Regions from separate parts of the Staphylococcus lugdunensis genome, predicted to be linked through region 3. Evidence: riboswitches for the same ligand, from Rfam matches in the RefSeq annotation. Region 3 holds a riboswitch; each other region holds the start of a gene.
The links. Region 3 has a riboswitch for S-adenosylmethionine ahead of metK (methionine adenosyltransferase). Riboswitches for the same ligand answer to the same signal wherever they lie in the genome.
Positions count from the first base shown of each region.

Region 1: it holds a riboswitch for S-adenosylmethionine, as region 3 does, so the genes downstream of both, metX (homoserine O-acetyltransferase MetX) here and metK (methionine adenosyltransferase) in region 3, are expected to answer to the same signal.
Region 2: it holds a riboswitch for S-adenosylmethionine, as region 3 does, so the genes downstream of both, AL499_RS08565 (MetQ/NlpA family ABC transporter substrate-binding protein) here and metK (methionine adenosyltransferase) in region 3, are expected to answer to the same signal.

Region 1 is NZ_CP014022.1:1,439,911-1,448,224, forward strand. It holds gene serS (serine--tRNA ligase) at 1-742, shown strand, start outside; gene AL499_RS06815 (AzlC family ABC transporter permease) at 1,036-1,731, shown strand; gene AL499_RS06820 (AzlD domain-containing protein) at 1,728-2,057, shown strand; SAM riboswitch class I at 2,146-2,244, shown strand; gene metX (homoserine O-acetyltransferase MetX) at 2,311-3,279, shown strand; gene AL499_RS06830 (DUF2232 domain-containing protein) at 3,453-4,382, shown strand; gene AL499_RS06835 (DHH family phosphoesterase) at 4,404-6,371, shown strand; gene rplI (50S ribosomal protein L9) at 6,368-6,814, shown strand; gene dnaB (replicative DNA helicase) at 6,884-8,281, shown strand.
Region 2 is NZ_CP014022.1:1,835,499-1,843,812, forward strand. It holds gene AL499_RS08555 (LPXTG cell wall anchor domain-containing protein) at 507-1,079, opposite strand; gene AL499_RS08560 (hypothetical protein) at 1,277-1,696, opposite strand; SAM riboswitch class I at 1,837-1,943, shown strand; gene AL499_RS08565 (MetQ/NlpA family ABC transporter substrate-binding protein) at 2,047-2,862, shown strand; gene AL499_RS08570 (aspartate aminotransferase family protein) at 3,071-4,408, shown strand; gene AL499_RS08575 (glycosyltransferase family 2 protein) at 4,720-6,081, shown strand; gene AL499_RS08580 (glycosyltransferase family 2 protein) at 6,081-7,205, shown strand; gene AL499_RS08585 (CDP-glycerol--glycerophosphate glycerophosphotransferase) at 7,202-8,314, shown strand, end outside.
Region 3 is NZ_CP014022.1:13,178-21,491, forward strand. It holds gene pckA (phosphoenolpyruvate carboxykinase (ATP)) at 1-1,504, opposite strand, end outside; SAM riboswitch class I at 1,665-1,773, shown strand; gene metK (methionine adenosyltransferase) at 1,876-3,072, shown strand; gene AL499_RS00125 (nuclease-related domain-containing protein) at 3,171-4,079, shown strand; gene AL499_RS00130 (aldo/keto reductase) at 4,227-5,027, shown strand; gene crcB (fluoride efflux transporter CrcB) at 5,212-5,565, opposite strand; gene crcB (fluoride efflux transporter CrcB) at 5,562-5,927, opposite strand; gene AL499_RS00145 (hypothetical protein) at 5,996-6,301, opposite strand; gene AL499_RS00150 (transaldolase) at 6,558-7,271, shown strand; gene AL499_RS00155 (hypothetical protein) at 7,402-7,854, shown strand; gene AL499_RS00160 (competence protein ComK) at 7,835-8,281, opposite strand; gene AL499_RS00165 (sigma-70 family RNA polymerase sigma factor) at 8,297-8,314, opposite strand, start outside.

The DNA.
Region 1 (8,314 bases), 1.1 Mb from region 3:
GATTACGAAACATACAACACAACATGGTTATACTGAAATGATGGTTCCTCAGTTAGTAAATGCTGATACAATGTTTGGTACTGGACAATTACCTAAATTTGAAGAAGATTTATTTAAAGTAGAAAAAGAGGGTCTATACACAATACCTACAGCAGAAGTACCATTAACAAACTATTATCGTGATGAAATTATTCAACCAGGTGTCTTACCTGAAAAATTCACTGGCCAATCTGCTTGTTTCCGTAGTGAAGCTGGATCTGCTGGTAGAGATACAAGAGGTTTAATCCGTTTGCATCAATTCGATAAAGTTGAAATGGTTCGCTTTGAAAAACCAGAAGATTCTTGGAATGCACTAGAAGAAATGACAACGAATGCGGAAGCGATTTTAGAAGAGCTTAAATTACCATATCGTCGTGTTATTCTATGTACTGGAGACATTGGATTCAGTGCTGCTAAAACATATGACTTAGAAGTATGGTTACCAAGTTATAATGATTATAAAGAAATTAGTTCATGCTCAAACTGTACAGATTTCCAAGCGCGTCGTGCAAATATTCGATTCAAACGTGATCATGCTGCTAAGCCAGAATTAGCACATACTTTAAACGGTAGTGGACTTGCTGTAGGACGTACGTTTGCGGCAATTGTTGAAAACTATCAAAATGCTGACGGTTCAATTACTATTCCAGAAGCTTTAGTGCCATTCATGGGCGGTAAAACAGAAATTAAACCAGTTAAATAAATAGCGTTATTTGTTGACGCATCGTTATATGTCATAGATTAAATCATCATACAGGGAAAGATTGAGAAAGATACGAACTCAATGGTTTCCCTGTTTTTTTAATGATAAGTTATTTGAATGCGAGTAGTCTAAATAATTATCAGAAAAATTTATTAAAATTAAAGGTACTTATATAAAGATTTTTAGACATTCGTTTGTCTAACGTCAGACAAACGGAATTATAAAAGGATTGATACAGTTCTAGTGTTATATTAGACTTATCTTGGTTATTAAATAAAAAGAGGAGGCATAAAATGGATACACATCTTTCCTTTAAACAAGGTGTTAAAGAATGTATACCTACATTATTAGGTTATGCAGGTGTAGGTATTTCTTTTGGCATTGTAGCTGCATCACAACATTTTAGTTTATTAGAAATTATCCTTTTATGTCTGATTGTTTATGCGGGAGCAGCTCAGTTTATTATTTGTGCGTTAGTCATTGCAGGTACACCGATTACAGCAATTATCGTGACGACGCTTATTGTCAATTCACGTTTTTTCTTATTATCAATGACACTTGCACCCAATTATAAGCAATATGGGTTATGGAATAGGGTAGGGCTATCTTCAATATTGACAGATGAAACATTTGGCGTGGCTATTTCACCTTATTTAAAAGGTGAAAAAATTAATGATCGCTGGCTTCATGGCTTAAATATTACGGCATATGTCTTTTGGACGATTGCGTCGATTGGCGGTGCCGTGTTTGGCAAATTCATAAGTAATCCTGAAGTTTTTGGACTAGATTACGCTATTACAGCAATGTTTGTCTTCTTAGCTATTGCGCAGTTTGATGCTATTACCAATTCTAAACTTAAAATATACATTGTTTTAATCATCTCTGTTATTGTCATGATGTTTATCTTTAGCTGGTTTATGCCAACTTATGTGGCAATATTATTGTCTGCTATCATTGCTTCGACATTAGGGGTGGTGATGGAACGATGACAACATCTTGGTATATGTTTGCTATTATCTTTTTTAGTGGTTTAGTTACTTTGATAATTCGAATTGTGCCTTTTATTATGATTACACGCATACAATTATCTGAGAAGGTTGTTAAATGGCTGTCTTATATTCCTATTACACTGTTTACTGCATTAGTTGTAGACGCTATGATAAAACAACCATCGCACGGCTTAGGCTTTACTATTAATTTATCATTCGTGATTATTACGATTCCGACTATTGTTGTTGCTTTTATTTCACGCAGTTTGACCATAACAGTTGTGACAGGCATTGTGTTAATGGCGGGGCTTCGTTTATTCTTTTAACCTATACTAAATCGCAGTAAGGCATTGCAGTTATCATATTTTTTAGATAAAATAAATTTAAATTTAACTTAATAATAGACATAAATATATCTTATTATGAGAAGCTGAGGGATTTGGCCCAGTGACGCTTCAGCAACCGACAGTAATGCACGGTGCTAAAACCAACGAGATACTCGAATGATAAGTCAATGACCGCTTCTTACTTCATTTAGAGTAGGAGCGGTTTTTTATATTATTTAAAGGAGGAATAGTCATGATAAATTATACTGTCGATACTTTGGAACTTGGAGCATTTACTACAGAGTCTGGCGAAAAAATAGAAAATTTAAAACTGCGATATGAGCATGTAGGTTATCAAGGGCAGCCTTTGGTTGTGGTTTGCCATGCCTTAACTGGAAATCATTTAACGTATGGAACCAATGAACAGCCAGGTTGGTGGCGTGAAATTATCGATGGTGGTTATATGCCAATTCATGATTATCAATTCCTAACGTTTAATGTGATAGGAAGCCCATTTGGCTCTAGCTCACATCTTACAGACCAACATTTTCCTAAGAAATTGACTTTAAGAGATGTTACCAAAGCAATAGAATTAGGAATTCAAGCATTAGGTTTTAACAAGATTAACATATTAATTGGTGGAAGTCTTGGCGGGATGCAAGTGATGGAATTACTATATAATCGGCGATTTGTTGTTGATAAAGCAGTAATTTTAGCAGCCACCGATAAGACATCATCATACAGTCGTGCATTTAATGAGATTGCTCGTCAAGCCATTCATATCGGTGGTAAAGAAGGTTTGAGTATTGCAAGACAATTAGGATTTTTAACATATCGTTCATCTAAAAGTTATGATGAACGCTTTACTCCTGATGAGGTAGTCAATTATCAACGTTACCAAGGTGATAAATTTAAAGAACATTATGATTTGGATTGCTATTTAACTATGTTAGATGTCTTAGACAGTCATAACGTTGACCGTGGTAGAACAGATGTTGATGAAGTATATCAATCTTTAGATACTAAAGTACTGACAATGGGATTTATCGATGATTTACTATATCCAGATGACCTGGTACAGCAATTAGGCGTACGCTTTAAATATCACCGTCATTTCTTTGTTCCAGATAATGTTGGACATGATGGCTTTTTGCTTAATTTTAATACTTGGGCACCTAATTTATATCATTTTTTAAAGGTATCAACATTTAAACGTAAATGAAGTGACAATCATGGATATTGAGGTAAGACATACGACTGTGTAAAATGTCTAAAGATAAGCTAATTTAGACATTTAAATGAAAGTTACTATGCCAATAAGTCCTTTATTTGTTTTAATATGCTACACGGGTTAAAATAGTGCTTATAGTTAAATTTAGTATAGGAGTGGCGAAGTTGTTTTCAAAAATAGAACCTAAAGCTACTATTATCGGTACGCTTGCATTAATTGTAGTCGCTTTAGTCACATATATATTACCAGAAGTGGGTTGGCTGTTATGTTTATTTGCAACCATTCCTGGAATTATTCTCTGGAATAAGTCAATACCATCATTTGGTTTGGCTACAATTGTGACTTTGGTTATTGCAGTATTATTCGGCAATACAATCGTATTAAGTGCCATGATATTAGTACTTATCTCAAGTATTGTCATCGGACAATTACTTAAAGAACGTGCATCTAAAGAACAGATTCTTTACATAGCGACGACGGTCGCCAGCACAATAACTATTATTGGTTTTATGTTATTACAAGTGTTTGGTCATATTCCCAAGGCACAAGTATTAGTTCGAACAGCAGTAAAACCACTAGAAGATTTATTGGATCAAGCGTATGTTCAAAGTGGCATGAAAGCAGAATATGAACAAACATTAAGTTTTATCATTAAACAATTGTCTATTCAGCTTCCAAGTTATATGATAATAGCAATATTTATCCTTATTTTAATCAATTTGCTTGTCACATTCCCAATTCTTAGAAAGTTTAAAATAGCAACACCAATATTCAAACCATTATTCGCATGGCAGTTTAAACGTTCAGTCTTGTGGTTATATGTTATTGATTTAATATGTGTAATGTTTGCAACACAACCGAGTATCTTCCAAAGTATCGTTATAAACTTACAGATTATGTTATCATTATTGATGTACATCCAAGGATTAAGCGTGATTCATTTCTTCGGAAAAGCAAAACGCATGCCAGACGTAGTAACAATAATATTAATGGTAATTGGGACAATTATTTCGCCAGTAACGCATATTGTTGCACTTATAGGGGTGCTTGATTTAGGAATTAACTTAAAACAGATAATAAAAAAAAGATACTAAAAAGCGAATAGAGGTGGAAAAATGAACCGACAATCCACAAAAAAAGCTTTGTTTGTTCCGTACATTTTAATGGTTCTAACGGCGATAGCCCTTGTTATATTGGGGTTTATCTTTAAACCACTTGTTGCAGGGATAGCGGCAGCGATTCTCTTTGTAATTATCGTTATCAGTGCGGTATTAGCCCGACAAGCAATGATAAAAATGGATAACTATGTGGATGATTTAAGTGGCCATATCTCAGCAGGAAGTAATAGGGCAATTAAACGTTTGCCAATAGGAATGGTCGTTTTAGATGCGGATGATCATATTGAATGGATCAATCAGTTTATGTCAGATCATTTAGAATCAAACGTAATTTCTGAACCTATTAATGAGGTTTTCCCCAATATTTTAAAGCAATTGGAAAAGATTCAAGAAGTAGAAATTGAGAATAATAATTATCATTATCACGTGCGCTATAGTGAAGATGATCATTGTCTTTATTTCTTTGATATTACCGATGAGGTGCATACAAATAAGTTGTATGAAGACTCTAAGCCAATTATAGCAACGTTATTTTTAGATAATTATGATGAAATAACACAGAATATGAACGATACGCAACGTTCAGAAATCAACTCAATGGTAACACGTGTTATCAGTCGTTGGGCTTCTGAATATAATATTTATTTTAAACGCTATAGTTCAGATCAATTCGTAGCTTATCTTAATCAAAAGATTTTAGCTGAAATTGAGAAGTCTAACTTTGAAATTTTAAGTCAGTTGCGAGAAAAAAGTGTTGGTTATCGCGCCCAACTTACACTAAGCATTGGTGTTGGAGAAGGCACAGAAAATCTTATAGATTTGGGTGAATTATCACAATCAGGTCTTGATCTTGCTTTAGGTCGAGGCGGAGACCAAGTTGCGATTAAAAGTATGAATGGTAATGTACGTTTCTACGGCGGTAAGACTGACCCAATGGAAAAACGTACGCGTGTGAGAGCGCGTGTTATATCTCATGCTTTGAAAGATATTTTAACAGAAGGCGACAAAGTAATTATTATGGGACATAAGCGTCCAGATTTAGATGCAATCGGAGCTGCAATTGGTGTTTCTCGCTTTGCACTAATGAATAACTTAGAAGCCTATGTTGTGTTAAATGAAGAGGATATTGACCCAACTTTACGCCGTGTGATGAATGAAATTGATAAAAAGCCAGAACTAAAAGAGCGCTTTGTTACATCAGATGAAGCTTGGGATATGATGACTTCTAAAACGACAGTCGTCATTGTCGATACGCACAAACCAGAAATGGTATTAGACGAAAATATTTTAAATAAAGCTAATCGTAAAGTCGTTATTGACCACCATAGACGAGGTGAAAGCTTTATTTCAAACCCGTTATTAATTTACATGGAACCTTATGCAAGTTCAACAGCTGAACTTGTTACAGAATTATTAGAGTATCAACCGACAGAACAGCGTTTAACACGCTTAGAATCAACAGTTATGTATGCAGGAATTATCGTTGATACGCGTAATTTTACATTAAGAACAGGTTCTAGAACTTTTGATGCTGCAAGTTACTTACGTGCACATGGTGCTGATACGATATTGACTCAGCATTTCTTAAAAGATGATGTCGATACGTATATTAATCGTTCTGAACTGATTCAAACTGTAGAAGTGCAAGATAATGGCATTGCTATTGCACATGGTTCAGATGATAAAATTTACCATCCCGTGACTGTTGCACAAGCAGCAGATGAGCTGTTAAGTTTAGAAGGTATTGAAGCGTCATATGTTGTCGCAAAAAGAGAAGACAATTTAATTGGTATTTCTGCTCGTTCGTTAGGCTCAATTAATGTACAATTAACTATGGAAGCATTAGGTGGCGGTGGCCATCTTACCAATGCAGCAACGCAAATTAAAGATGTAACCATTGATGAAGCAATCGAACAATTACAACAAGCAATTACAGAACAAATCAGTAGGAGTGAAGATGCATGAAAGTAATTTTTACACAAGATGTTAAAGGTAAAGGCAAAAAAGGAGAAGTTAAAGACGTACCAGTAGGATATGCGAATAACTTTTTACTAAAAAATAAATATGCCGTAGAAGCAACTCCTGGCAATTTAAAACAATTAGAACAACAAAATAAACGTGCAGCAGCAGATAGACAACAAGAAATTGATGAAGCCAAAGCGCTAAAAGCCAAATTAGCTGATATTGAAGTTGAAATCAGTGCTAAAACAGGTGAAGGTGGCAAATTATTTGGTTCTGTAAGCACAAAACAAATTGCTGAAGGTTTAAAAAAACAGCATGATATTAAATTAGATAAACGTAAAATGGACTTACCACAAGGTATTCATGCTTTAGGTTATACGAATGTACCAGTGAAATTAGACAAAGAAGTTGATGGTACAATTCGTGTACATGTAGTAGAACAATAAGACGCTGTTAATTAAGATAAGATTGATATCAAAGAGGTTTAACTTTTTGATTAAGAGGTGTAATCAATAATGGATAGATCATATGAGCAAAATCAAATGCCCCATAATAATGAAGCTGAACAATCTGTCTTAGGTGCGATTATTATTGATCCAGAATTGTTAAGTTCGACTCAGGAGGTATTGCTTCCTGAGTCATTTTATAGAGGCGCCCATCAACATATCTTCCGTGCAATGATGCATTTAAATGAAGATACTAAAGAAATTGATGTCGTTACACTTATGGATCAACTTACAAATGATGGTACATTAAGTGAAGCGGGTGGTCCGCAATATTTAGCTGAGCTTTCTAATAACGTACCCACGACACGTAACATTCAATACTATACTGACATTGTGGCGAAGCATGCTTTAAAGCGGAAGCTCATTCAAACGGCAGATAGTATTGCTAATGACGGATATAATGATGAATTAGAGTTAGATGCTATTTTAAGTGATGCAGAAAGACGTATCTTAGAATTATCATCAACACGCGATAGTGAAGGATTTAAAGATATTAGAGATATTTTAGGCCAAGTTTATGAAACAGCAGAAGAACTTGACCAAAATAGCGGTCAAACGCCTGGGATACCAACAGGCTATCGTGACTTAGACCAAATGACAGCTGGCTTTAATCGTAATGATTTGATTATTATTGCAGCTAGACCATCAGTAGGTAAGACTGCCTTCGCACTTAATATTGCTCAAAAAGTAGCGGTTCACGAGGATAATTATACAGTAGGTATCTTTTCTTTAGAGATGGGGGCAGACCAACTTGCTACGCGTATGATATGTAGCTCAGGCAACGTAGATTCTAACCGTTTAAGAACAGGGACGATGACTGAAGAAGATTGGAATCGCTTTACCATTGCGGTAGGTAAATTATCACGTACGAAAATATTTATCGATGACACACCAGGTATTCGTATTACAGATATCCGTTCTAAATGTCGTCGCTTAAAGCAAGAACATGGTTTAGATATGATTATGATTGACTACTTGCAATTAATACAAGGAAGCGGTTCACGTTTATCTGATAATCGTCAGCAAGAGGTTTCAGAAATTTCTCGAACACTAAAAGCAATCGCTAGAGAATTAGAATGTCCTGTTATTGCGTTAAGTCAGCTATCTCGTGGTGTTGAACAACGACAAGATAAACGACCAATGATGAGTGACATTCGTGAATCAGGTTCTATAGAACAAGATGCTGATATTGTTGCATTTTTATATCGTGATGATTATTATAATCGTGGCGATGGTGAAGAAGATGAAGATGGTGGCAATTTCGAACCACAAACAAATGATGATAATGGTGAAATCGAAATTATTATAGCTAAGCAACGTAACGGCCCAACCGGTACCGTCAAACTTCACTTTATGAAGCAATATAATAAATTTACCGATATTGATTATGCACATGCTGAAATGTAAGAAAAGAATATTTTTATTTCCGTACGTTTAATT
Region 2 (8,314 bases), 750 kb from region 3:
TCAATTACAAAATATTTTAAGCTTTCCATACTATTATATTGATCGTATTCAATGATTGATGATAATCAGACCATAAGTGAATCGCAGTTAACTGAAGCATTGATGTGTATTATGTAACAGGATAAATGGATGATCGATAGTAAAGTAGCCACTCTAGCGCTAAGGGGCATGTGTGTAGATAAGTCAATTGACTAAAAGAAACGCGGTTGAAATGCATAATTAGAGTCATAATCTGTTATTTAAAATAATGACGTAAGCCACAAACAAAGAACCTTTACGGCAATCCGCAAAGGCTTGATTGAGAATTTATTCAATATATTTGGAATTTACCGAAGCAACAACGTGATTTATTAAGACAGCTTTAAGCGGGAACTGAGCATCAAGTTACTTGGTTTACATGTAAAAGTAAACAGTACCATTCATTATAATTGGTATACACGATGATCATAATGATCATCGAAAGAGAACAATACATTTGATTTGTCCTAAATGTACTTATGAATACTTTAGTGTTTTGAATTGCGCATGAACGTCAATGCCAAACCACTCATAAGTGCTAAAATACCAAATGCTAATGTTATTATATTATTTGAAGTGTGACCCGTTTCAGGGAGTGAGGCATTCTGCTGAGGTAATTCCGTAGATTTGATATTACCCACATAATAGCGATTAAGTTCCTTTTTACAATCTACGGGGTTATTTTGCTGTTCTTGTTGTGCCATATGAGTTGAGGTATTAGCTATTTCGCTAGCTGCATATGTTTGGTTAGGGTTTAATAGGTTATATACACCAAATTTACCATTTTTATATTCAACTTGGCCGTTTTTATAAACTTTATAAGTACCGACACTGTCATTAGTTTTAAGTGTGATTTTGATTTTAAAGTAGTTACCTTTGTCTATAACTGTATTAAAATTTTGCAAATCTGGATTGCCACCACTACGTGCTATAGCTTGCTTTGCAGTTGTGATTGCATCTTGTTGGGACATGGTATCTGCTTGAGTAACACATACGCTTGTTGCAGTTAATACCAAGAATAGCGCAAAAACAGATAAAATAATTTGAACCATTTGTTTCATTATGAAACCCCCATTCACATAGTAAATAACTTTACAGTGTAAGTGTATCATCATCAGCTTAATGTGCGGGCGTTTTTAACAAATCCTAAGGTAATCTTAATATTGTATTTACGTATGCGCTAAAATTAACTTTATACAAATATAGCATTTGCTTTTTTAAATGTTATCAAAGCTTAATTATACAGTGATATACTTATTTATCTTTTATCAATAAATGGAATACTTCTAGCCACACAAACGATAAAAATAATATGTGCTAAAAGCCATAGACTATATTCTGACCAGCTAAAATGAAAGATAGGTCGAACAGCGATATGAATGAGAAATGGATACAGCACTATAAAAGATAACATAGATGCCACATAACCAATGGCATACCATTGCTTTCTAACTCGATAGAGCAGTAATAACATCATATAAACAACAATACCAATGATTAAATGAATAAGGATTTCAAGCCATAACGGGGTGAATTGTTTAGGAATAATAAAGTCTATATTGATAAGTAATTGAGCTAACTGGGTTGTGTCAGTTAACAAATCTATGATAAACAATATGAATAATAGCAACATACTAATTAGACAGGCGCTCGTTAAATGATATTTTAAATAATACATTAGGCATTCCTCCTTAAAACGATTTAGTTATCTTTTCCCCTAAGTGTAAAAAACAATTATTAGTCAGAAAATTCAAAAATCTAATTGACGTTCTCTTTGCATAGTGATAGGATAAATTTAATTCAATAAAAGTAAGAAGACTCTTATCAAGAGTGGTGGAGGGATGTGCCCTATGAAGCCCGGCAACCGTCAGTGAATGACATGGTGCCAAGTCACATAAAGTTTAAAGTACTTTAAGAGATGAGAGAAAGTGTGCGTACTTTCTCTTAATTTGAGAAAGTATTTTTTATGTCTTGAATTCGACTGTTTTCATCTTTATTGAAGTAGCAATTAGAAAGGTGAGGATACAATTGAAAAAATGGGTCATCATGATTAGTGTGTTAATTATTACTCTAGCTTTATCAGCGTGTGGCAAAGACAATAAAGAAGCGAGCAAGACTATTACCGTTGCAGCAACACCAGCACCACATGGAGATGTGTTAAAACATGCACAAGAAGCAATGAAGAAAAAAGGCTATGATTTAAAAGTTAAGATTGTTAATGACTATAAAGTACCAAACAAATTATTAGATAAAGGTGATGTAGATGCCAATTTCTTCCAACATGTACCTTATTTAAAGGCAGAACGAAAAAGTCATGGCTATAAGATTGAAGAAGTAGGCAAAGTCTTTACAACTCCAATGGGCGTATATAGTAAAAAATATAAGCATATTAAAGACATACCAGATGGTTCAACCATTTATGTTTCAAATAATCCAGCAGAAGAAGGACGCTTTTTATCATTTTTTGTTAACGAAGGCTTAATTAAGTTGAAAAAAGGAGTGAAAATTGAAGATGCGAAGTTTGAAGATATTGCTGAAAATAAAAAGCATTTGAAATTCAATAATCAACAAGGCGCTGAATTTTTACCTAAAACATATAATAACAGTGAAGGTGCAGCAGTTATCATGAACTCAAATTACGCAATTGATAATGGTTTAAAACCATCTAAAGATGCGATTGCATTTGAAGGAAAATCATCACCTTTTGCTAATATTATTGCAGTACAAGAAGGACATAAAAAAGATAAAAAATTCCAAGAATTATTAAAAGTTTTACAATCAAAAGAAATTAAAGCATATATTAAAAAACAATATGGTGACGACGTGATTCCATATGAAAATTAAAGTGACATAATAGCGTGCTGCGATACAACATATGTTAATTTTAGTACTTGTTGTTTTAATCATTTTAAATATCCACAGTAAGCGTGAACAAACAACTTAATAATTTAATTATTCAGAAAATATTTACAAATCTGATAATTAATTGTATATTGGGTTGTATTACATTGCTGTGCGAATAAGTCAGCAGTATTTGGAGGATGAATTGACTATGAGTAAAGCAGCGCAACTTATTGAAGAAGATGGGAAATATTTTGCAAAATCAGGACGTATCAAATACTATCCGCTCGTGATAGATCATGGTTATGGTGCAATGCTTGTCGATGTTGACGGTAAATCATATATTGATTTATTATCGAGTGCCAGTTCGCAAAATGTTGGTCATGCACCTAAAAAAGTATCCGATGCTATAAAAGCGCAGGTAGATAAGTTCATTCACTATACACCCGCATATATGTATCATGAATCGGCGGTTAAATTATCTAAAAAGTTGTGCGAGATTGCGCCTGGCAACTTTGAAAAAAGGGTAACCTTTGGTTTAAGTGGATCTGATGCTAATGATGGTGTCATTAAATTTGCACGTGCTTACACGGGACGTCCTTATATTATTAGCTTTACTAACGCTTATCATGGATCAACATTTGGCTCATTATCTATGTCCGCGATTAGTTTAAATATGCGCAAACATTATGGACCATTACTAAATGGCTTTTATCACATACCTTTTCCTGATAACTATAGAGGAATGTTTGAACAGCCAACTGCAAATACAGTTGCTGAATATTTAGCACCTCTAAAGGAAATGTTTGCGAAATACGTACCCGCAGACGAAGTGGCATGTATTGTTGTTGAAACGATACAAGGTGATGGTGGATTACTTGAGCCAGTCGCAGGCTATTTTGAGGCATTAGCAGCTTTATGTCGAGAACACGGAATTTTAATTGCTGTTGATGACATTCAGCAAGGATTAGGTCGAACAGGCACTTGGAGTTCGGTGGAACACTTTAATTTTATACCAGATATGATTACATTTGGAAAGTCATTAGCTGGAGGCCTACCAATGTCTGCGTTAGTGGCACGTAAAGAAATTATTGATAGCTTGGAAGCACCAGCCCATTTATTTACTACTGGGGCTAATCCGGTAAGTTGTGAGGCAGCACTCGCAACAATTGAAATGCTTGAAGAAGACGACTTATTATCAGCAAGTGTCAATAAAGGGCGCTATGTACGCCAACGTATGGAACAATGGACTTCACGTTATGAGTATGTTGGTGATGTTCGAGGCATCGGGCTTTCTATAGGCATTGATATTGTGTCAAATAAGCAAAATAAGACAAGAGATCCAGAAGCAGCTTTAAAAATATGTAATTATTGTTTTGAACATGGTGTTGTCATTATTGCCGTTGCAGGTAATGTATTGAGATTTCAACCACCATTAGTCATTACCTATGAGCAATTAGATGAAGCACTAGCAACGTTAGAACAGGCGTTACAAGGTTTACAAGATGGGCAATTAGATACATTAGATATCGATGGTCAAGGCTGGTAATAAAGGTGTACGCGCATTAATTAACTTCGAAAGTATATTGCTAAATAGGATGAATATATTTAAATCTAGGACCTCTCAGGAGGTTCTTTTTTTGTCAGTGATTTAAAATTTTAATATTTGAAAAGTGTATTCGCTTGGCAGTTACAACGATTATAGACAAGTGTTTATTAAATAAAAAATATAGGTTATATTTTAGTTAATAAATGGTGTATAATCATAATGTATTTTGTTAATATACAGTAGTTAATTAGTAGCTTGTTTAAAACGCGTTAATAAATAGATAGCCTTGTTGCATCGGAAGGAGCTTACGAGTGTTTTCAATCATCATTCCTACATACAATAGTGAAAAATATATTGCACATACACTAGATAAGCTATTAAGCTGTCTGTATTTTGAAGAGGATGAAATTATTGTTATCAATGATGGTAGCACTGATTCGACGGCACAAATTTTAAAAGGCTATCAAAATCATGCACAGATTAAAATTATTAATCAAACGAATAAAGGTGTCAGTGCAGCTAGAAATTTAGGCATGTCACTTATGAGTCCTGAGACAAAATTAGTGACATTTATTGATGACTCTGATTATGTGAGCACAAATTTTTTCAAAGAAGCCAGTCGATTTTTTCTTAAACATCCGTACATAAAATTAGCAAGTGCGCCTATATTAATACGTAAAGGCCATACATTATCAGCTCAAAATTTAAATTATCGTTTTCAACAACGTAGGCATGTAGTAGATATTACACAGCAGTACCAAGATATTCAATATCATATTGGAGGAATGGTCTTTCGAAAATCGTTGTTTACCCATCATAAGTATACATTCGATGAGACGATTGATTTTTGGGAAGATGCAAAGTTTATTAATATGATTCTATTAGACGTCAAGTCTTATGGCTTAATTAAACATGTTAATTATTTCTATAACAGAGATGATTACCGGTCATTAAGTATTAACTCATGGAAGGATCAAAATAGGTATGCGCCTCATATCGTTAAAAATTATCTTGAATTAATTCAACGCTCTACCGATTTATACGGCAGGGTTTTACCTTATATTCAATATTTGGTCGTGTTACATTATTTGAACTATATATTAGAACATAACCAGGGTTATTTAAATTTAAAATACATTCAAGACAATACTCGTTTTAACATAGAAACAAAAGTATTACTACAATACATAAGCATAGAGATGATAGATGCATTACCAATTGATAATTGCTATAAACACATCCTTTATCAGCATAAAGGGATGGTATTTCCAGCTGAAAAGGATTATAAAAAAATAAATATCATTGTGCATCATTATCATTGGGGCAGTCGTGAATTACACTTTTCATTGTCTCAAGAGGCGTTTGATATGAGTGATAGTACGCAAATTTATATTGATTCACATGGCAAGTTAAAAGCTCGAGCAATGTTAATACACGATAAGCCATTAATCATTTTAGGTGTTAAGGTGAAAAATTTTAGTCGTAAAACTTTTCAAATTCGACTGCCACGCTATCGTTTGCTAATAGGTGGTTACTTCAGAATTATTGATAATGAGCGTGGTGTCAAAATGAATATTTATAATCCATCTTTAGGGATGCGCATGTTAAAAAAGTTAATGTATTCAATCAAATATTATAGCGTTTCAAGTCGTAGAAATAAGGAGGTATCTTAATGTTAATTTCAGTCATTTTGCCTGTATACAATGTGTCGGATTACATTGAAGCATGTTTAGACTCGTTGCTTCATCAAAGTATTGGGCAAGAAAAGATAGAAGTCATTCTTATAGATGATTGTTCCACTGATGATAGTGTTGCTAAAATGCGTAACTATGAACAACAATTTAGCCATTTTAAATTATATCAATGTCCTGTTAATTATGGTGCACCAGGAAAACCACGTAATATTGGTGTGGCTCAAGCAACTGGCGATTTTCTTCACTTTATGGATCCGGATGATATTTTAGCATCGGATGCGTATGAACAATTGTTGGCATCAATGGGAGATCAAGATGATTTTGCTATGGGAAAAATGGTGTCTTTTAATGAAGATGGATCGACATTCCAGCATGTGACATTTAAAGAATATAAATTAAATAAGACGTATGAGCATGTAAAGCTCGACGATGTTCCATTTTTCTCGCAAGTGAAAGTTGGCGTTGTACTGAAATTAATTCGAAAATCATTTTATGATGCACATCATATTTCGTTTGTAGAGGGGCTTCGTAATGGAGAAGATAAATTGGTGGATACATTGCTGTATACCCAGGCACAATCATTTTCATACACGCCACAAATTATTTATTACTATCGTAATCGTGATACAGGTGATAATAAATCAATCACACATCAAGATGTGATGCGCTCCATTGAAAACGATATTGCCGCATATCATATTTGTAAACCTTTTTATAATAAAGAACAATTACAATTTTTTAAAATTAATGCGCTACGTTCAATCTTTTGGAAAGTCTTAGATCAAGAATTTTATCTTATTGATAATAGTCAAAAGTTAAAAATATTTACTGAGCTTTTTGACATTGTAAATCATTATGAACCACGTATTTTTAATTTATATTTACGTCATGAATTACCTATTATTCATTTGATACAACAGCGCGAATATGAACTTGCAATTTCTTATGCAGCATTATTGGAAGCGCGACGAAGATATTTTTATAGTGCAACCGCATTACAAGCGAAAGCTGCAGAAATTAAACGATTTAAGAGCAGTAAAAGTTACAAATTACACCGTTTAGTGACAACAATAAAACGAACTATAGGATTGAAACAACGATGAACATATTATTAGTACTCTTTAAAACAAGGAACATGAATGTCCAACAATATAAAGCACTTAAGCATTGTGAGGCTTTTAAACATGTTGAAACGATTTATATAGCAGATGAAAAAAGTATCAATATAGATATTAAAGGTTATGACTATATCTTGTTTGCCAACCCTAACTTTACTTTTAATCATGTAGAGCTTGAACAAGCAATTCAAACATTACAATCATCTGATGCTACTGCAGTACAGTGGACACTTAGAGATGTAAAATATCTCAAACAAATGCCTTATACATATAACAATTATAGAGAATGGTTTGCTACTATTTTAATACGGAGAGATGAAACACAAGAGCATTGTGATTTAATGACCTATTTTCAAGCTACGGCTACGATAACATCAAAAGCGTATATTTCGGCAAATTATATTGGAAGAAATACGCAAAACAAGGAATATAAGCATGATATTATCGATTTAACGATTGACTTATTGGAATCTTTATCAACCGCTCAAATCTTAGGTGGTTTCGCTTCAAAAAAAGATTTAATTCACTTTTTAGACTTTGTTATTGATAATCAAGTATTTGAAAGAGACGTGGATAAAGAAAAGCAACTTAAATTAATGAAGATAATTGCACAAAAATTTAGTGGTTTGAAAGAACTGAGGGAACGTAAACAAACAAGGTTGTATTTATTTTATGGTTTAGTATTTAAACGATACTTTGATGAAGCATTGAGTGCATTGACATTATATCGCAGTCGTCGTTATTGGTACCAAGTTAATCAAAATCTGGAACAGAATAGGGATAATGAATTTGAACAACTCAGAACTTCAGATGCTTGGATAAAGACACAAAAATATCGCGATGCACGTATAAAATTACAGCTAATACTAAAATATCTAGAAAAATATAGTTTAAAATGCTTTGCACATTTATTTAAAATGATCATACACAAGCCAATATGGCTGATTTCAGAACGTAAAGACAGCGCATCAGATAATTCTTATTTCTTGTTTAAATATTTAACGCAACAATGTAGTGAAATTAAAGCATATTATATTTTGGACAAACATGCTAGGCATGCACATGCAAAAGTGAAAAACCTAGGAAAAGTAATC
Region 3 (8,314 bases):
GCGCTTGAGTTCTATATTTATCTGGATCATTCCAAGCATTGATCGGTTGAAGAATTGTCTTTGGCACGTCTTCGATTTCTGTCGGAATATAAAGACCAAACATGTCATCTTTTATATATTCTGTATTTTTTAATTGACCTGTGATTGCTTGATTAACCATTTGACGAGTATAGTGGAGGCTAATGCGGCGACCAACGCCATATTTACCGCCTGTCCAGCCGGTGTTTACGAGATAGACATCAACGTTATGTTCATCAATTAACGCACCTAATAAATCAGCATATACGGTCGGATTTAGAGGTAAGAATGGTGCGCCGAAACATGTTGAGAATGACGGTTCAGGTTCGGTAATACCTCGTTCTGTTCCAGCTAATTTTGATGTAAATCCACTCAAGAAATGATACATCGCTTGCGATTTAGTTAATTTAGAGATTGGAGGGAGTACGCCAAATGCATCCGCTGTTAAGAAAATAATCGTATTTGGATGTGCTGCTTTAGATGGTAATACGATATTATCTATATGGTGAATAGGGTAGGCAGCACGTGTGTTCTCTGTATATCGATTGTCATCAAAATCTACGCTACCGTCTTCATGTACAACTGTATTTTCAAGAATTGTGCCATATTTAATAGCGTCATATATTTGCGGTTCTTTTTCTTTTGAAAGATTAATTGCTTTTGCATAACAACCGCCTTCAATATTAAAAATACCATTTTTGTTCCAACCGTGTTCATCATCCCCGATTAGTTTTCTATCTGCAGCAGCAGATAAAGTTGTTTTTCCTGTTCCAGATAGACCAAAGAATAACGCAACATCACCTTTAGCACCCACATTAGCTGAGCAATGCATACTCATAATATCTTGCATTGGTAATAAATAATTCATAACAGAGAAAATACCTTTTTTCATTTCTCCGGCATATTCTGTACCGCCAATAAGAATTGTTTTATGCTTAAATGAAATAATGACAAATGTTTCAGATTTAGTGCCATCAATGTCTGGGTCTGCCTTAAAATGAGGTGCAGATACAACTGTAAAATTCGGTTTAATCTTTATAGCTTCATCTTTTGATTCAGGACGAATGAACATATTATGTGCAAATAAATTATGCCATGCTAATTCATTAATAACCGTTAATTTAAGTTGTGTATCTTTATCACTGCCTGCATAACCATTAAAAACATACAATTCGTTACGTTCATCAAGGTAATCTAAAACTTTGTGATATAGGTTTAAAAATGTTTCTTCATCTATAGGTTGATTGACATCGCCCCAGTCAATATTATCTTTATATGAAGGTTCAGTAACGATAAATTTATCTTTTGGTGAACGTCCTGTATATTTACCTGTACTAGCATTGATTGCACCTAATTCAGTCAGTTCTCCTTCATTATTTTCAAGAATTTTGTTATAAAGCTGCGTCGTTGAAAGCTGAAATAAAGTTGTCTCTTTTTCTAATAAGTGTTTAATTTTTGACGTTTCGCTGTATGTATTAATTGACATACTTTAACCCCTCCAGTGCATAAATATTACATGTGAAAGCCTTTACAATTCAATAGTATAACATAATGAAAGGATTATGCCATAGCTAATACGATGTTGGTATGAAAAATCTAAAATTGACATTAGCTAACGAATTCGGTAGTATAATTCTTAACGGATTCTCTTATCCTGAGTGGCGGAGGGACATGGACCCAATGAAGCCCAGCAACCTCTTTTATAAAGAAAGGTGCCAAACCGTTTGCAGACAAATATGGTCTGAACGATAAGAGCGAATGGACGTCTAGAGCCTTCTCTCTATCTAAATAGTAGAAGGCTCTTTTAATTTGGCTTATACAAGAGAGTTTTCGTAAAATAACTTAAAGGAGTAAACAATGACATATAATAAACGCTTATTTACCTCAGAATCAGTTACTGAAGGACACCCCGACAAAATAGCTGACCAAGTATCCGACGCCATTTTAGATGAAATTTTAAAAGACGACCCTAATGCACGTGTTGCTTGTGAAACAACTGTTACAACAGGTATGGCATTGATTTCTGGTGAAATTTCAACAACAACTTATGTGGACATTCCTAAAGTTGTAAGAGAAACAATTAGAGATATTGGCTATACAAGAGCTAAATATGGATATGATTGCCAAACAATGGCAGTTTTAACTGCTATAGATGAGCAATCACCGGATATTGCACAAGGTGTTGATAAAGCACTTGAATATCGTAATGATATTTCAGAAGAAGAAATAGAAGCAACTGGTGCCGGAGATCAAGGGCTAATGTTTGGTTATGCTACTAATGAAACTGAAACGTATATGCCTTTACCAATATTCTTATCACATCAGCTTGCTAAACGTTTATCAGATGTTCGAAAGGATGGCATTATAGATTATTTACGTCCGGATGGCAAAGTGCAAGTAACTGTTGAATATGATGAAAATGACAAACCATACCGCATCGATACAATTGTGGTATCTTCACAACACGCGCAAGATATAACATTAGAACAAATTCAACAGGATATTAAAAATCATGTTATTTATCCAACGGTACCTGATAATCTTTTAGATGAGGACACTAAGTTCTTTATTAACCCTACAGGGCGTTTTGTTATTGGTGGACCACAAGGTGATGCTGGTTTAACAGGACGAAAAATTATTGTTGATACGTATGGCGGATATGCGCGTCATGGAGGTGGATGCTTCAGTGGTAAGGATCCAACAAAAGTAGATCGGTCTGCCGCTTATGCAGCACGGTATGTAGCTAAGAATATTGTTGCAGCTGGACTTGCAGCCCAATGTGAGGTACAGCTTGCTTATGCCATTGGTGTAGCTGAACCAGTTTCTATTGCCATTGATACGTTTAATACAGGTAAAGTATCTGAAGGTGAGCTTGTCGCTGCAGTTAGAAAACATTTTGATTTAAGACCCGCTGGTATCATTAAAATGTTAGATTTAAAACATCCTATTTATAAACAAACTGCGGCATATGGTCATTTTGGTAGAACAGATGTGTTATTACCTTGGGAAAAATTAGATAAAGTCAATATTTTAAAAGACGCCGTTCAAGCATAATTTAATTTTTAATTACTAAATTTAAGGATAAATATCGAAATAAGACAGATTTTCTATTATAATTATAGTTATTGAATAATTAAAGGAGCGTTGTTTGAATGAATTCATTAGGACCAATGGAAATCGGTTTAATCGTCGCTGTGGTAATAGCACTTATTTGCTTAATCTTATTTTTCGTTGCATTAAGAAATAATAAAAAGATAAAACGACAAACGGTAGACGAATATAAATTAAAAGAAAAGCAAATGCAAGAATCACATGACGAAGCATTAGAAAAAGAAAGAATTGAAAACAAAAAGACAGTTACTAAACAAAAGGAAAATTACGAAGCAACTGTTAATAGCAAAGAGCGAGAAATTGATGCTCTAAAATTATTTTCAAAAAATACGAGTGAATATGTGACGGATATGAGATTAATTGGTATCCGTGAACGTCTTGTCAATGAAAAACGAATCCGACCTGAAGATATGCATATTATGGCTAATATCTTTTTACCTGGTAATGACTTGAATAATATTGAACGCATCAGTCATCTTGTATTAACTCGTACAGGACTTTATATTATTGATTCCAAGTTATTAAAGGGGCATGTGTATAATGGTATAAGTGGTAATCAATTTAATGAATTGCCAATGATGCAACAAGTCTTTTCAACATTAGATTTAAATGCCAAAGCACCGCATACCTTAGTACTAGATCAAAATGATGATCAATCATCGCTATCATTTTTAGATTATTCAGCACAACTTGCACAAATTGAAAAGTTAGCTACTGACTTGCAAACGAAATTAGGATTAACATACACACCTACATCTATTCTTTATTTCAATCCTAAACGTGAAGGTGAAGTAACTATTTCAAATTATGCGCAAACTTCAAGTGCGAAAGTACTTGTCGGTCCAGAGCAACTAAATGAATTTTTCAACAAATTTGTTTTCCATGGTCGAATTCAATACAATGTTGATGATTTGCAAGAAATTATGACAAAAATAGAATCATTTAACTAAAAAATAACTAGCACCTAACTTTCCTTTTATACGAGTTAGGTGCTGTTTTATGCTTAAAATTTACAAGAGTGGGAATAGGTATTAGCGTTATTAATGTAAAAGGGGCTGAATCATTTGAAAACGATAGAATTTTATAATGGACAAGCGATGCCTAAAGTAGGTCTAGGAACATTTCGGATTGGAAATAATAACGAGTGTCAACGAGCAGTCCAATATGCGATTGAACAGGGGTATAGAAGTATAGATACGGCAAAAGTATATGGTAATGAAGAAAAGGTTGGTGCAGGTATAAAAGCAGCAATGACATCAACAGGATTAAGTCGAGAAGATTTATTTATTACATCAAAATTATATTTTGAAGATTTTGGTAGAGAAAACGTTGCACAAGCATACGAACAAAGTTTGAAAAAATTGGGATTAGACTATCTCGATTTATATTTAGTTCATTGGCCCGGCAAAGATGAAGCGGTCATGATTGATATGTGGAAGGGCATGGAAGATTTATATAAAGATAATAAAGTCTATAGTATAGGTGTCAGTAATTTTGACGTAAATCATCTTGAGGCCTTACTTGCACAGGTCTCAATAAAGCCAATGATCAATCAAGTTGAATATCACCCTAAATTTACCCAAAATGAATTAAGAACTTACTTAAAAGCACAGCGCATCCCTATGGAGTCATGGTCTCCTTTACAAAACGGACAAATACTTAATGATCAAACAATTCAACAAATCGCACTTGAAGTATCTAAGTCTCCGGCACAGGTTATTATTCGTTGGAATATTCAACATGGTGTAGTCGTGATTCCCAAATCAATCACGCCATCAAGAATCACAGAAAATATCCAAGTGTTTGATTTTGAGTTGAGCGGTGCGCAAATGGCACGTATTGACCAATTAAATCAAGAGAAGCGTATAGGACCAAACCCTCAAGATTTTGCAGGGTAAATTAAAAGACGTAACAAGAAAGGATTCGGGATATTATGTTTTAGGCTATGAACGATATATTGGCAGTAATTGACTGGATTGAAAATACGCTTATATCAAGCTTGATTCAATCTTAGTCAACTTTGCCAGGGCAGGACTATGGATTTATAATGAATTCTGTTCCGCTCCTTACTCGTTTGTGTCCTTATAATTGATAGCCGAATAAACATAATAGAAAGCCAACGATAAACTGAAGCACAGTATAAAGTACAAATTTAATGACTTTATTTTTTTCTAACAACATTTGAACAAGTTCTAAACTCATAGTAGAAAATGTTGTTAATCCTCCTAAAAATCCTGTGACAACGAATAAAGAGAACCAATGATGTTCATGAGCAATGGATGCAGTATAACCAATTAAAAAACATCCAAGCAAATTTACAAATAACGTTGCGATAGGGAAATCGATCTTTAAATAATGTTTTGATTGCTGAGTAATCCAAGCTCTTGCACATGCACCCAAACCGCCGCCTATCATTATAAGGATAAGTGTTATCACGATAACTCACGTCCTAACTTGAGACCTATATAACAGCTTAAAATTCCCAAAATGTAGCTAACAATTCCATAACATAATGCGGTTAAGAAAAGAGATTGTTCAAGCATTGTAATCAATTCAAATTGAAATGTAGAAAATGTTGTAAAAGCACCTAAACATCCAGTTGTGAGTGCTTTTTTCAATTTAGGATGCTTGCTTAGAAATGGCACTGTTAAAGTGAATAATAAGCCCATTAAGAAAGCACCAACTAAATTTGCACTTAATGTACCATATGGAAATGTTGTTGTTGAATTGAATGTTGATAGCAGATAACGACAAGCAGCGCCTATCATTCCACCAATGAAAATATAAAAATATTGCATTGAACATCCATCCTTAATATAGCGTTTAAGTTATGATTTATTCAGTAATTATGATAAATTTTTACCCATTATTTGATAATGCCAAAAGTAGTGATTGAAGCATAAATATGGAAGATGATTACTAATAGAATAATAAAGGGTAATATTTTACTTGCTATACGTATCCAATCACTGTTTTCATTCAAGTGCTTAATCGCTTTATCAGAAAAAATAATGGCTGCAATTAAAATAATTACGTTAACAACACTGCAAGCAATCATTAAATATTTAATAGATGTAATTTGTTGACTTAAATAGGGGTTAAATGTATTAAAATAAAAGCTAATTATTAGTAAAATAATTGAAATATAAAAATATTTTTTTGATTTAGACATGACTGACCTCCTAAGTGACTCATCAGAATATTTTACCATATTTACGCAACAATGAAATAATAATTATCAACTTTGATATATTAAATGACAAATTACCAAACAAAACATTAGCTTGTATAACAACCACATGATATAAATGAATTATATTATTTTTAACTTAAAGTGGCAGTAATAAAATGTGTGTGTCTTAATTTCAAAGATAGACTACAATATTTTTAGCAAGATACCTTAAGTTAATTAGTTGGAGGAATGCATAGTGACACAATTAAATGTACAAGTATTTGCAGATGGCGCAGATATTGAAGAAATGAAAGCAGCATATAAAAATAAACAAGTTGACGGTTTCACAACGAACCCAAGCTTAATGGCTAAAGCCGGCGTTACGGATTATAAAGCATTTGCAGAGGAAGCTGTAAAAGAGATACCAGATGCTTCAATATCATTTGAAGTATTTGCTGATGATATAGAGACAATGGAAAAAGAAGCCGAAATTTTAAAACAATATGGGGAAAATGTTTTTGTTAAAATCCCAGTTGTTAACACAAAAGGTGAGTCAATGATTCCGCTCATTAAAAAATTATCTGCAGACAATGTTAGATTAAACGTTACAGCAGTTTATACAATTGAACAGGTTAAAGAAATTACAGAAGCAGTTACAGAGGGTGTACCAACATATGTTTCAGTATTTGCTGGAAGAATTGCTGACACTGGTGTAGATCCATTACCATTAATGAAAGAAGCAGTCACAGTTACGCATAGTAAAGCAGGTGTTAAATTATTATGGGCTAGCTGTCGCGAATTATATAATGTTATCCAAGCAGATGAGGTTGGCGCAGATATCATTACGTGCCCAGCAGATGTCGTTAAGAAGGTTAATAATAATTTAGGTCGAGACATTAATGGTTTATCAGTAGATACGGTTAAGGGATTTGCTAAAGATATCCAAAGTTCAGGCTTATCTATTTTGTAACTCAAATATTTACCCCCAGCAATTAATTTATTGTTGGGGGTTTTATATGTCCAAAGATAAACTTGCAGACATTGTTTAAATCTTATAGTATTAGCTTTATTGATATATTAAATGAATAGGAGGGATGTAGATGAATGAAAGTCAATTTGTAGCTAAAATAAAAAAGCAACTGTGGTTTTTAAATAATAATGAGCAAATACAATTAGAACGATATTTAAATCATTTGATTGATAACAATGACGAAAAAATATTGCAGCGTCCCATTTATTATGCAAATCAGTTTTTAAAAAATTATGTTTTCAAAGAGAAAAATCAAACACACAGTTCTTTAGTATTATTACTGTTTTTAATTATCGTCTTGTATGTTGTTTTTATGGGATTATTTTTATTTGGATTCATTACGAGTTTAACTGCAGTAAATTATTTTATTAATCCACAAGTAAAAGTAGCCACGTGGAGTGTTATTTTAATCTTAATAGGTGCGATCTTATTAATCATTATCAGTCTTTGGTTAATTAAAAAAATAACAGCATATGCGACAAAGAAGCTACTTGAATATAAATTTAATCAATCGCGTAGTTAAGTGGTATAAGATGTGATAGTAATAAACTTTCTTTCCATTTGTTATAAATAAGTGTATATGGGGCATCGATAATTAATTGGATTTGTTGTTCAAAAACGATGATGATATGGTTGTTAATCGCATGCATGGCGACAATATGTTTAGCATTAATGTAACATTGAATTGGAGAACGTTGAGGTCTAATAGGAAATAGTATGGTCTGTTGGTTTACATAAATAGGCACTAATTTATTGATGTGTAATAAACGCTTGGCAACCTTTATTTGTAAAGGCAAATATCTACCATAAAATTCAAGATAATGATATAGTACTTGCTTCATTGATTTAGGTATTATTTCAGTGTGTTCTAAATATTTACATTCTGTAGATATTTTATTGCTAGTACAAGTTTTTAAGTAGAGTAATTGATCCAGTTTAGTTACATTCATGGTGTGCTGACTCCTTTATGTGAAGAAGCGCTG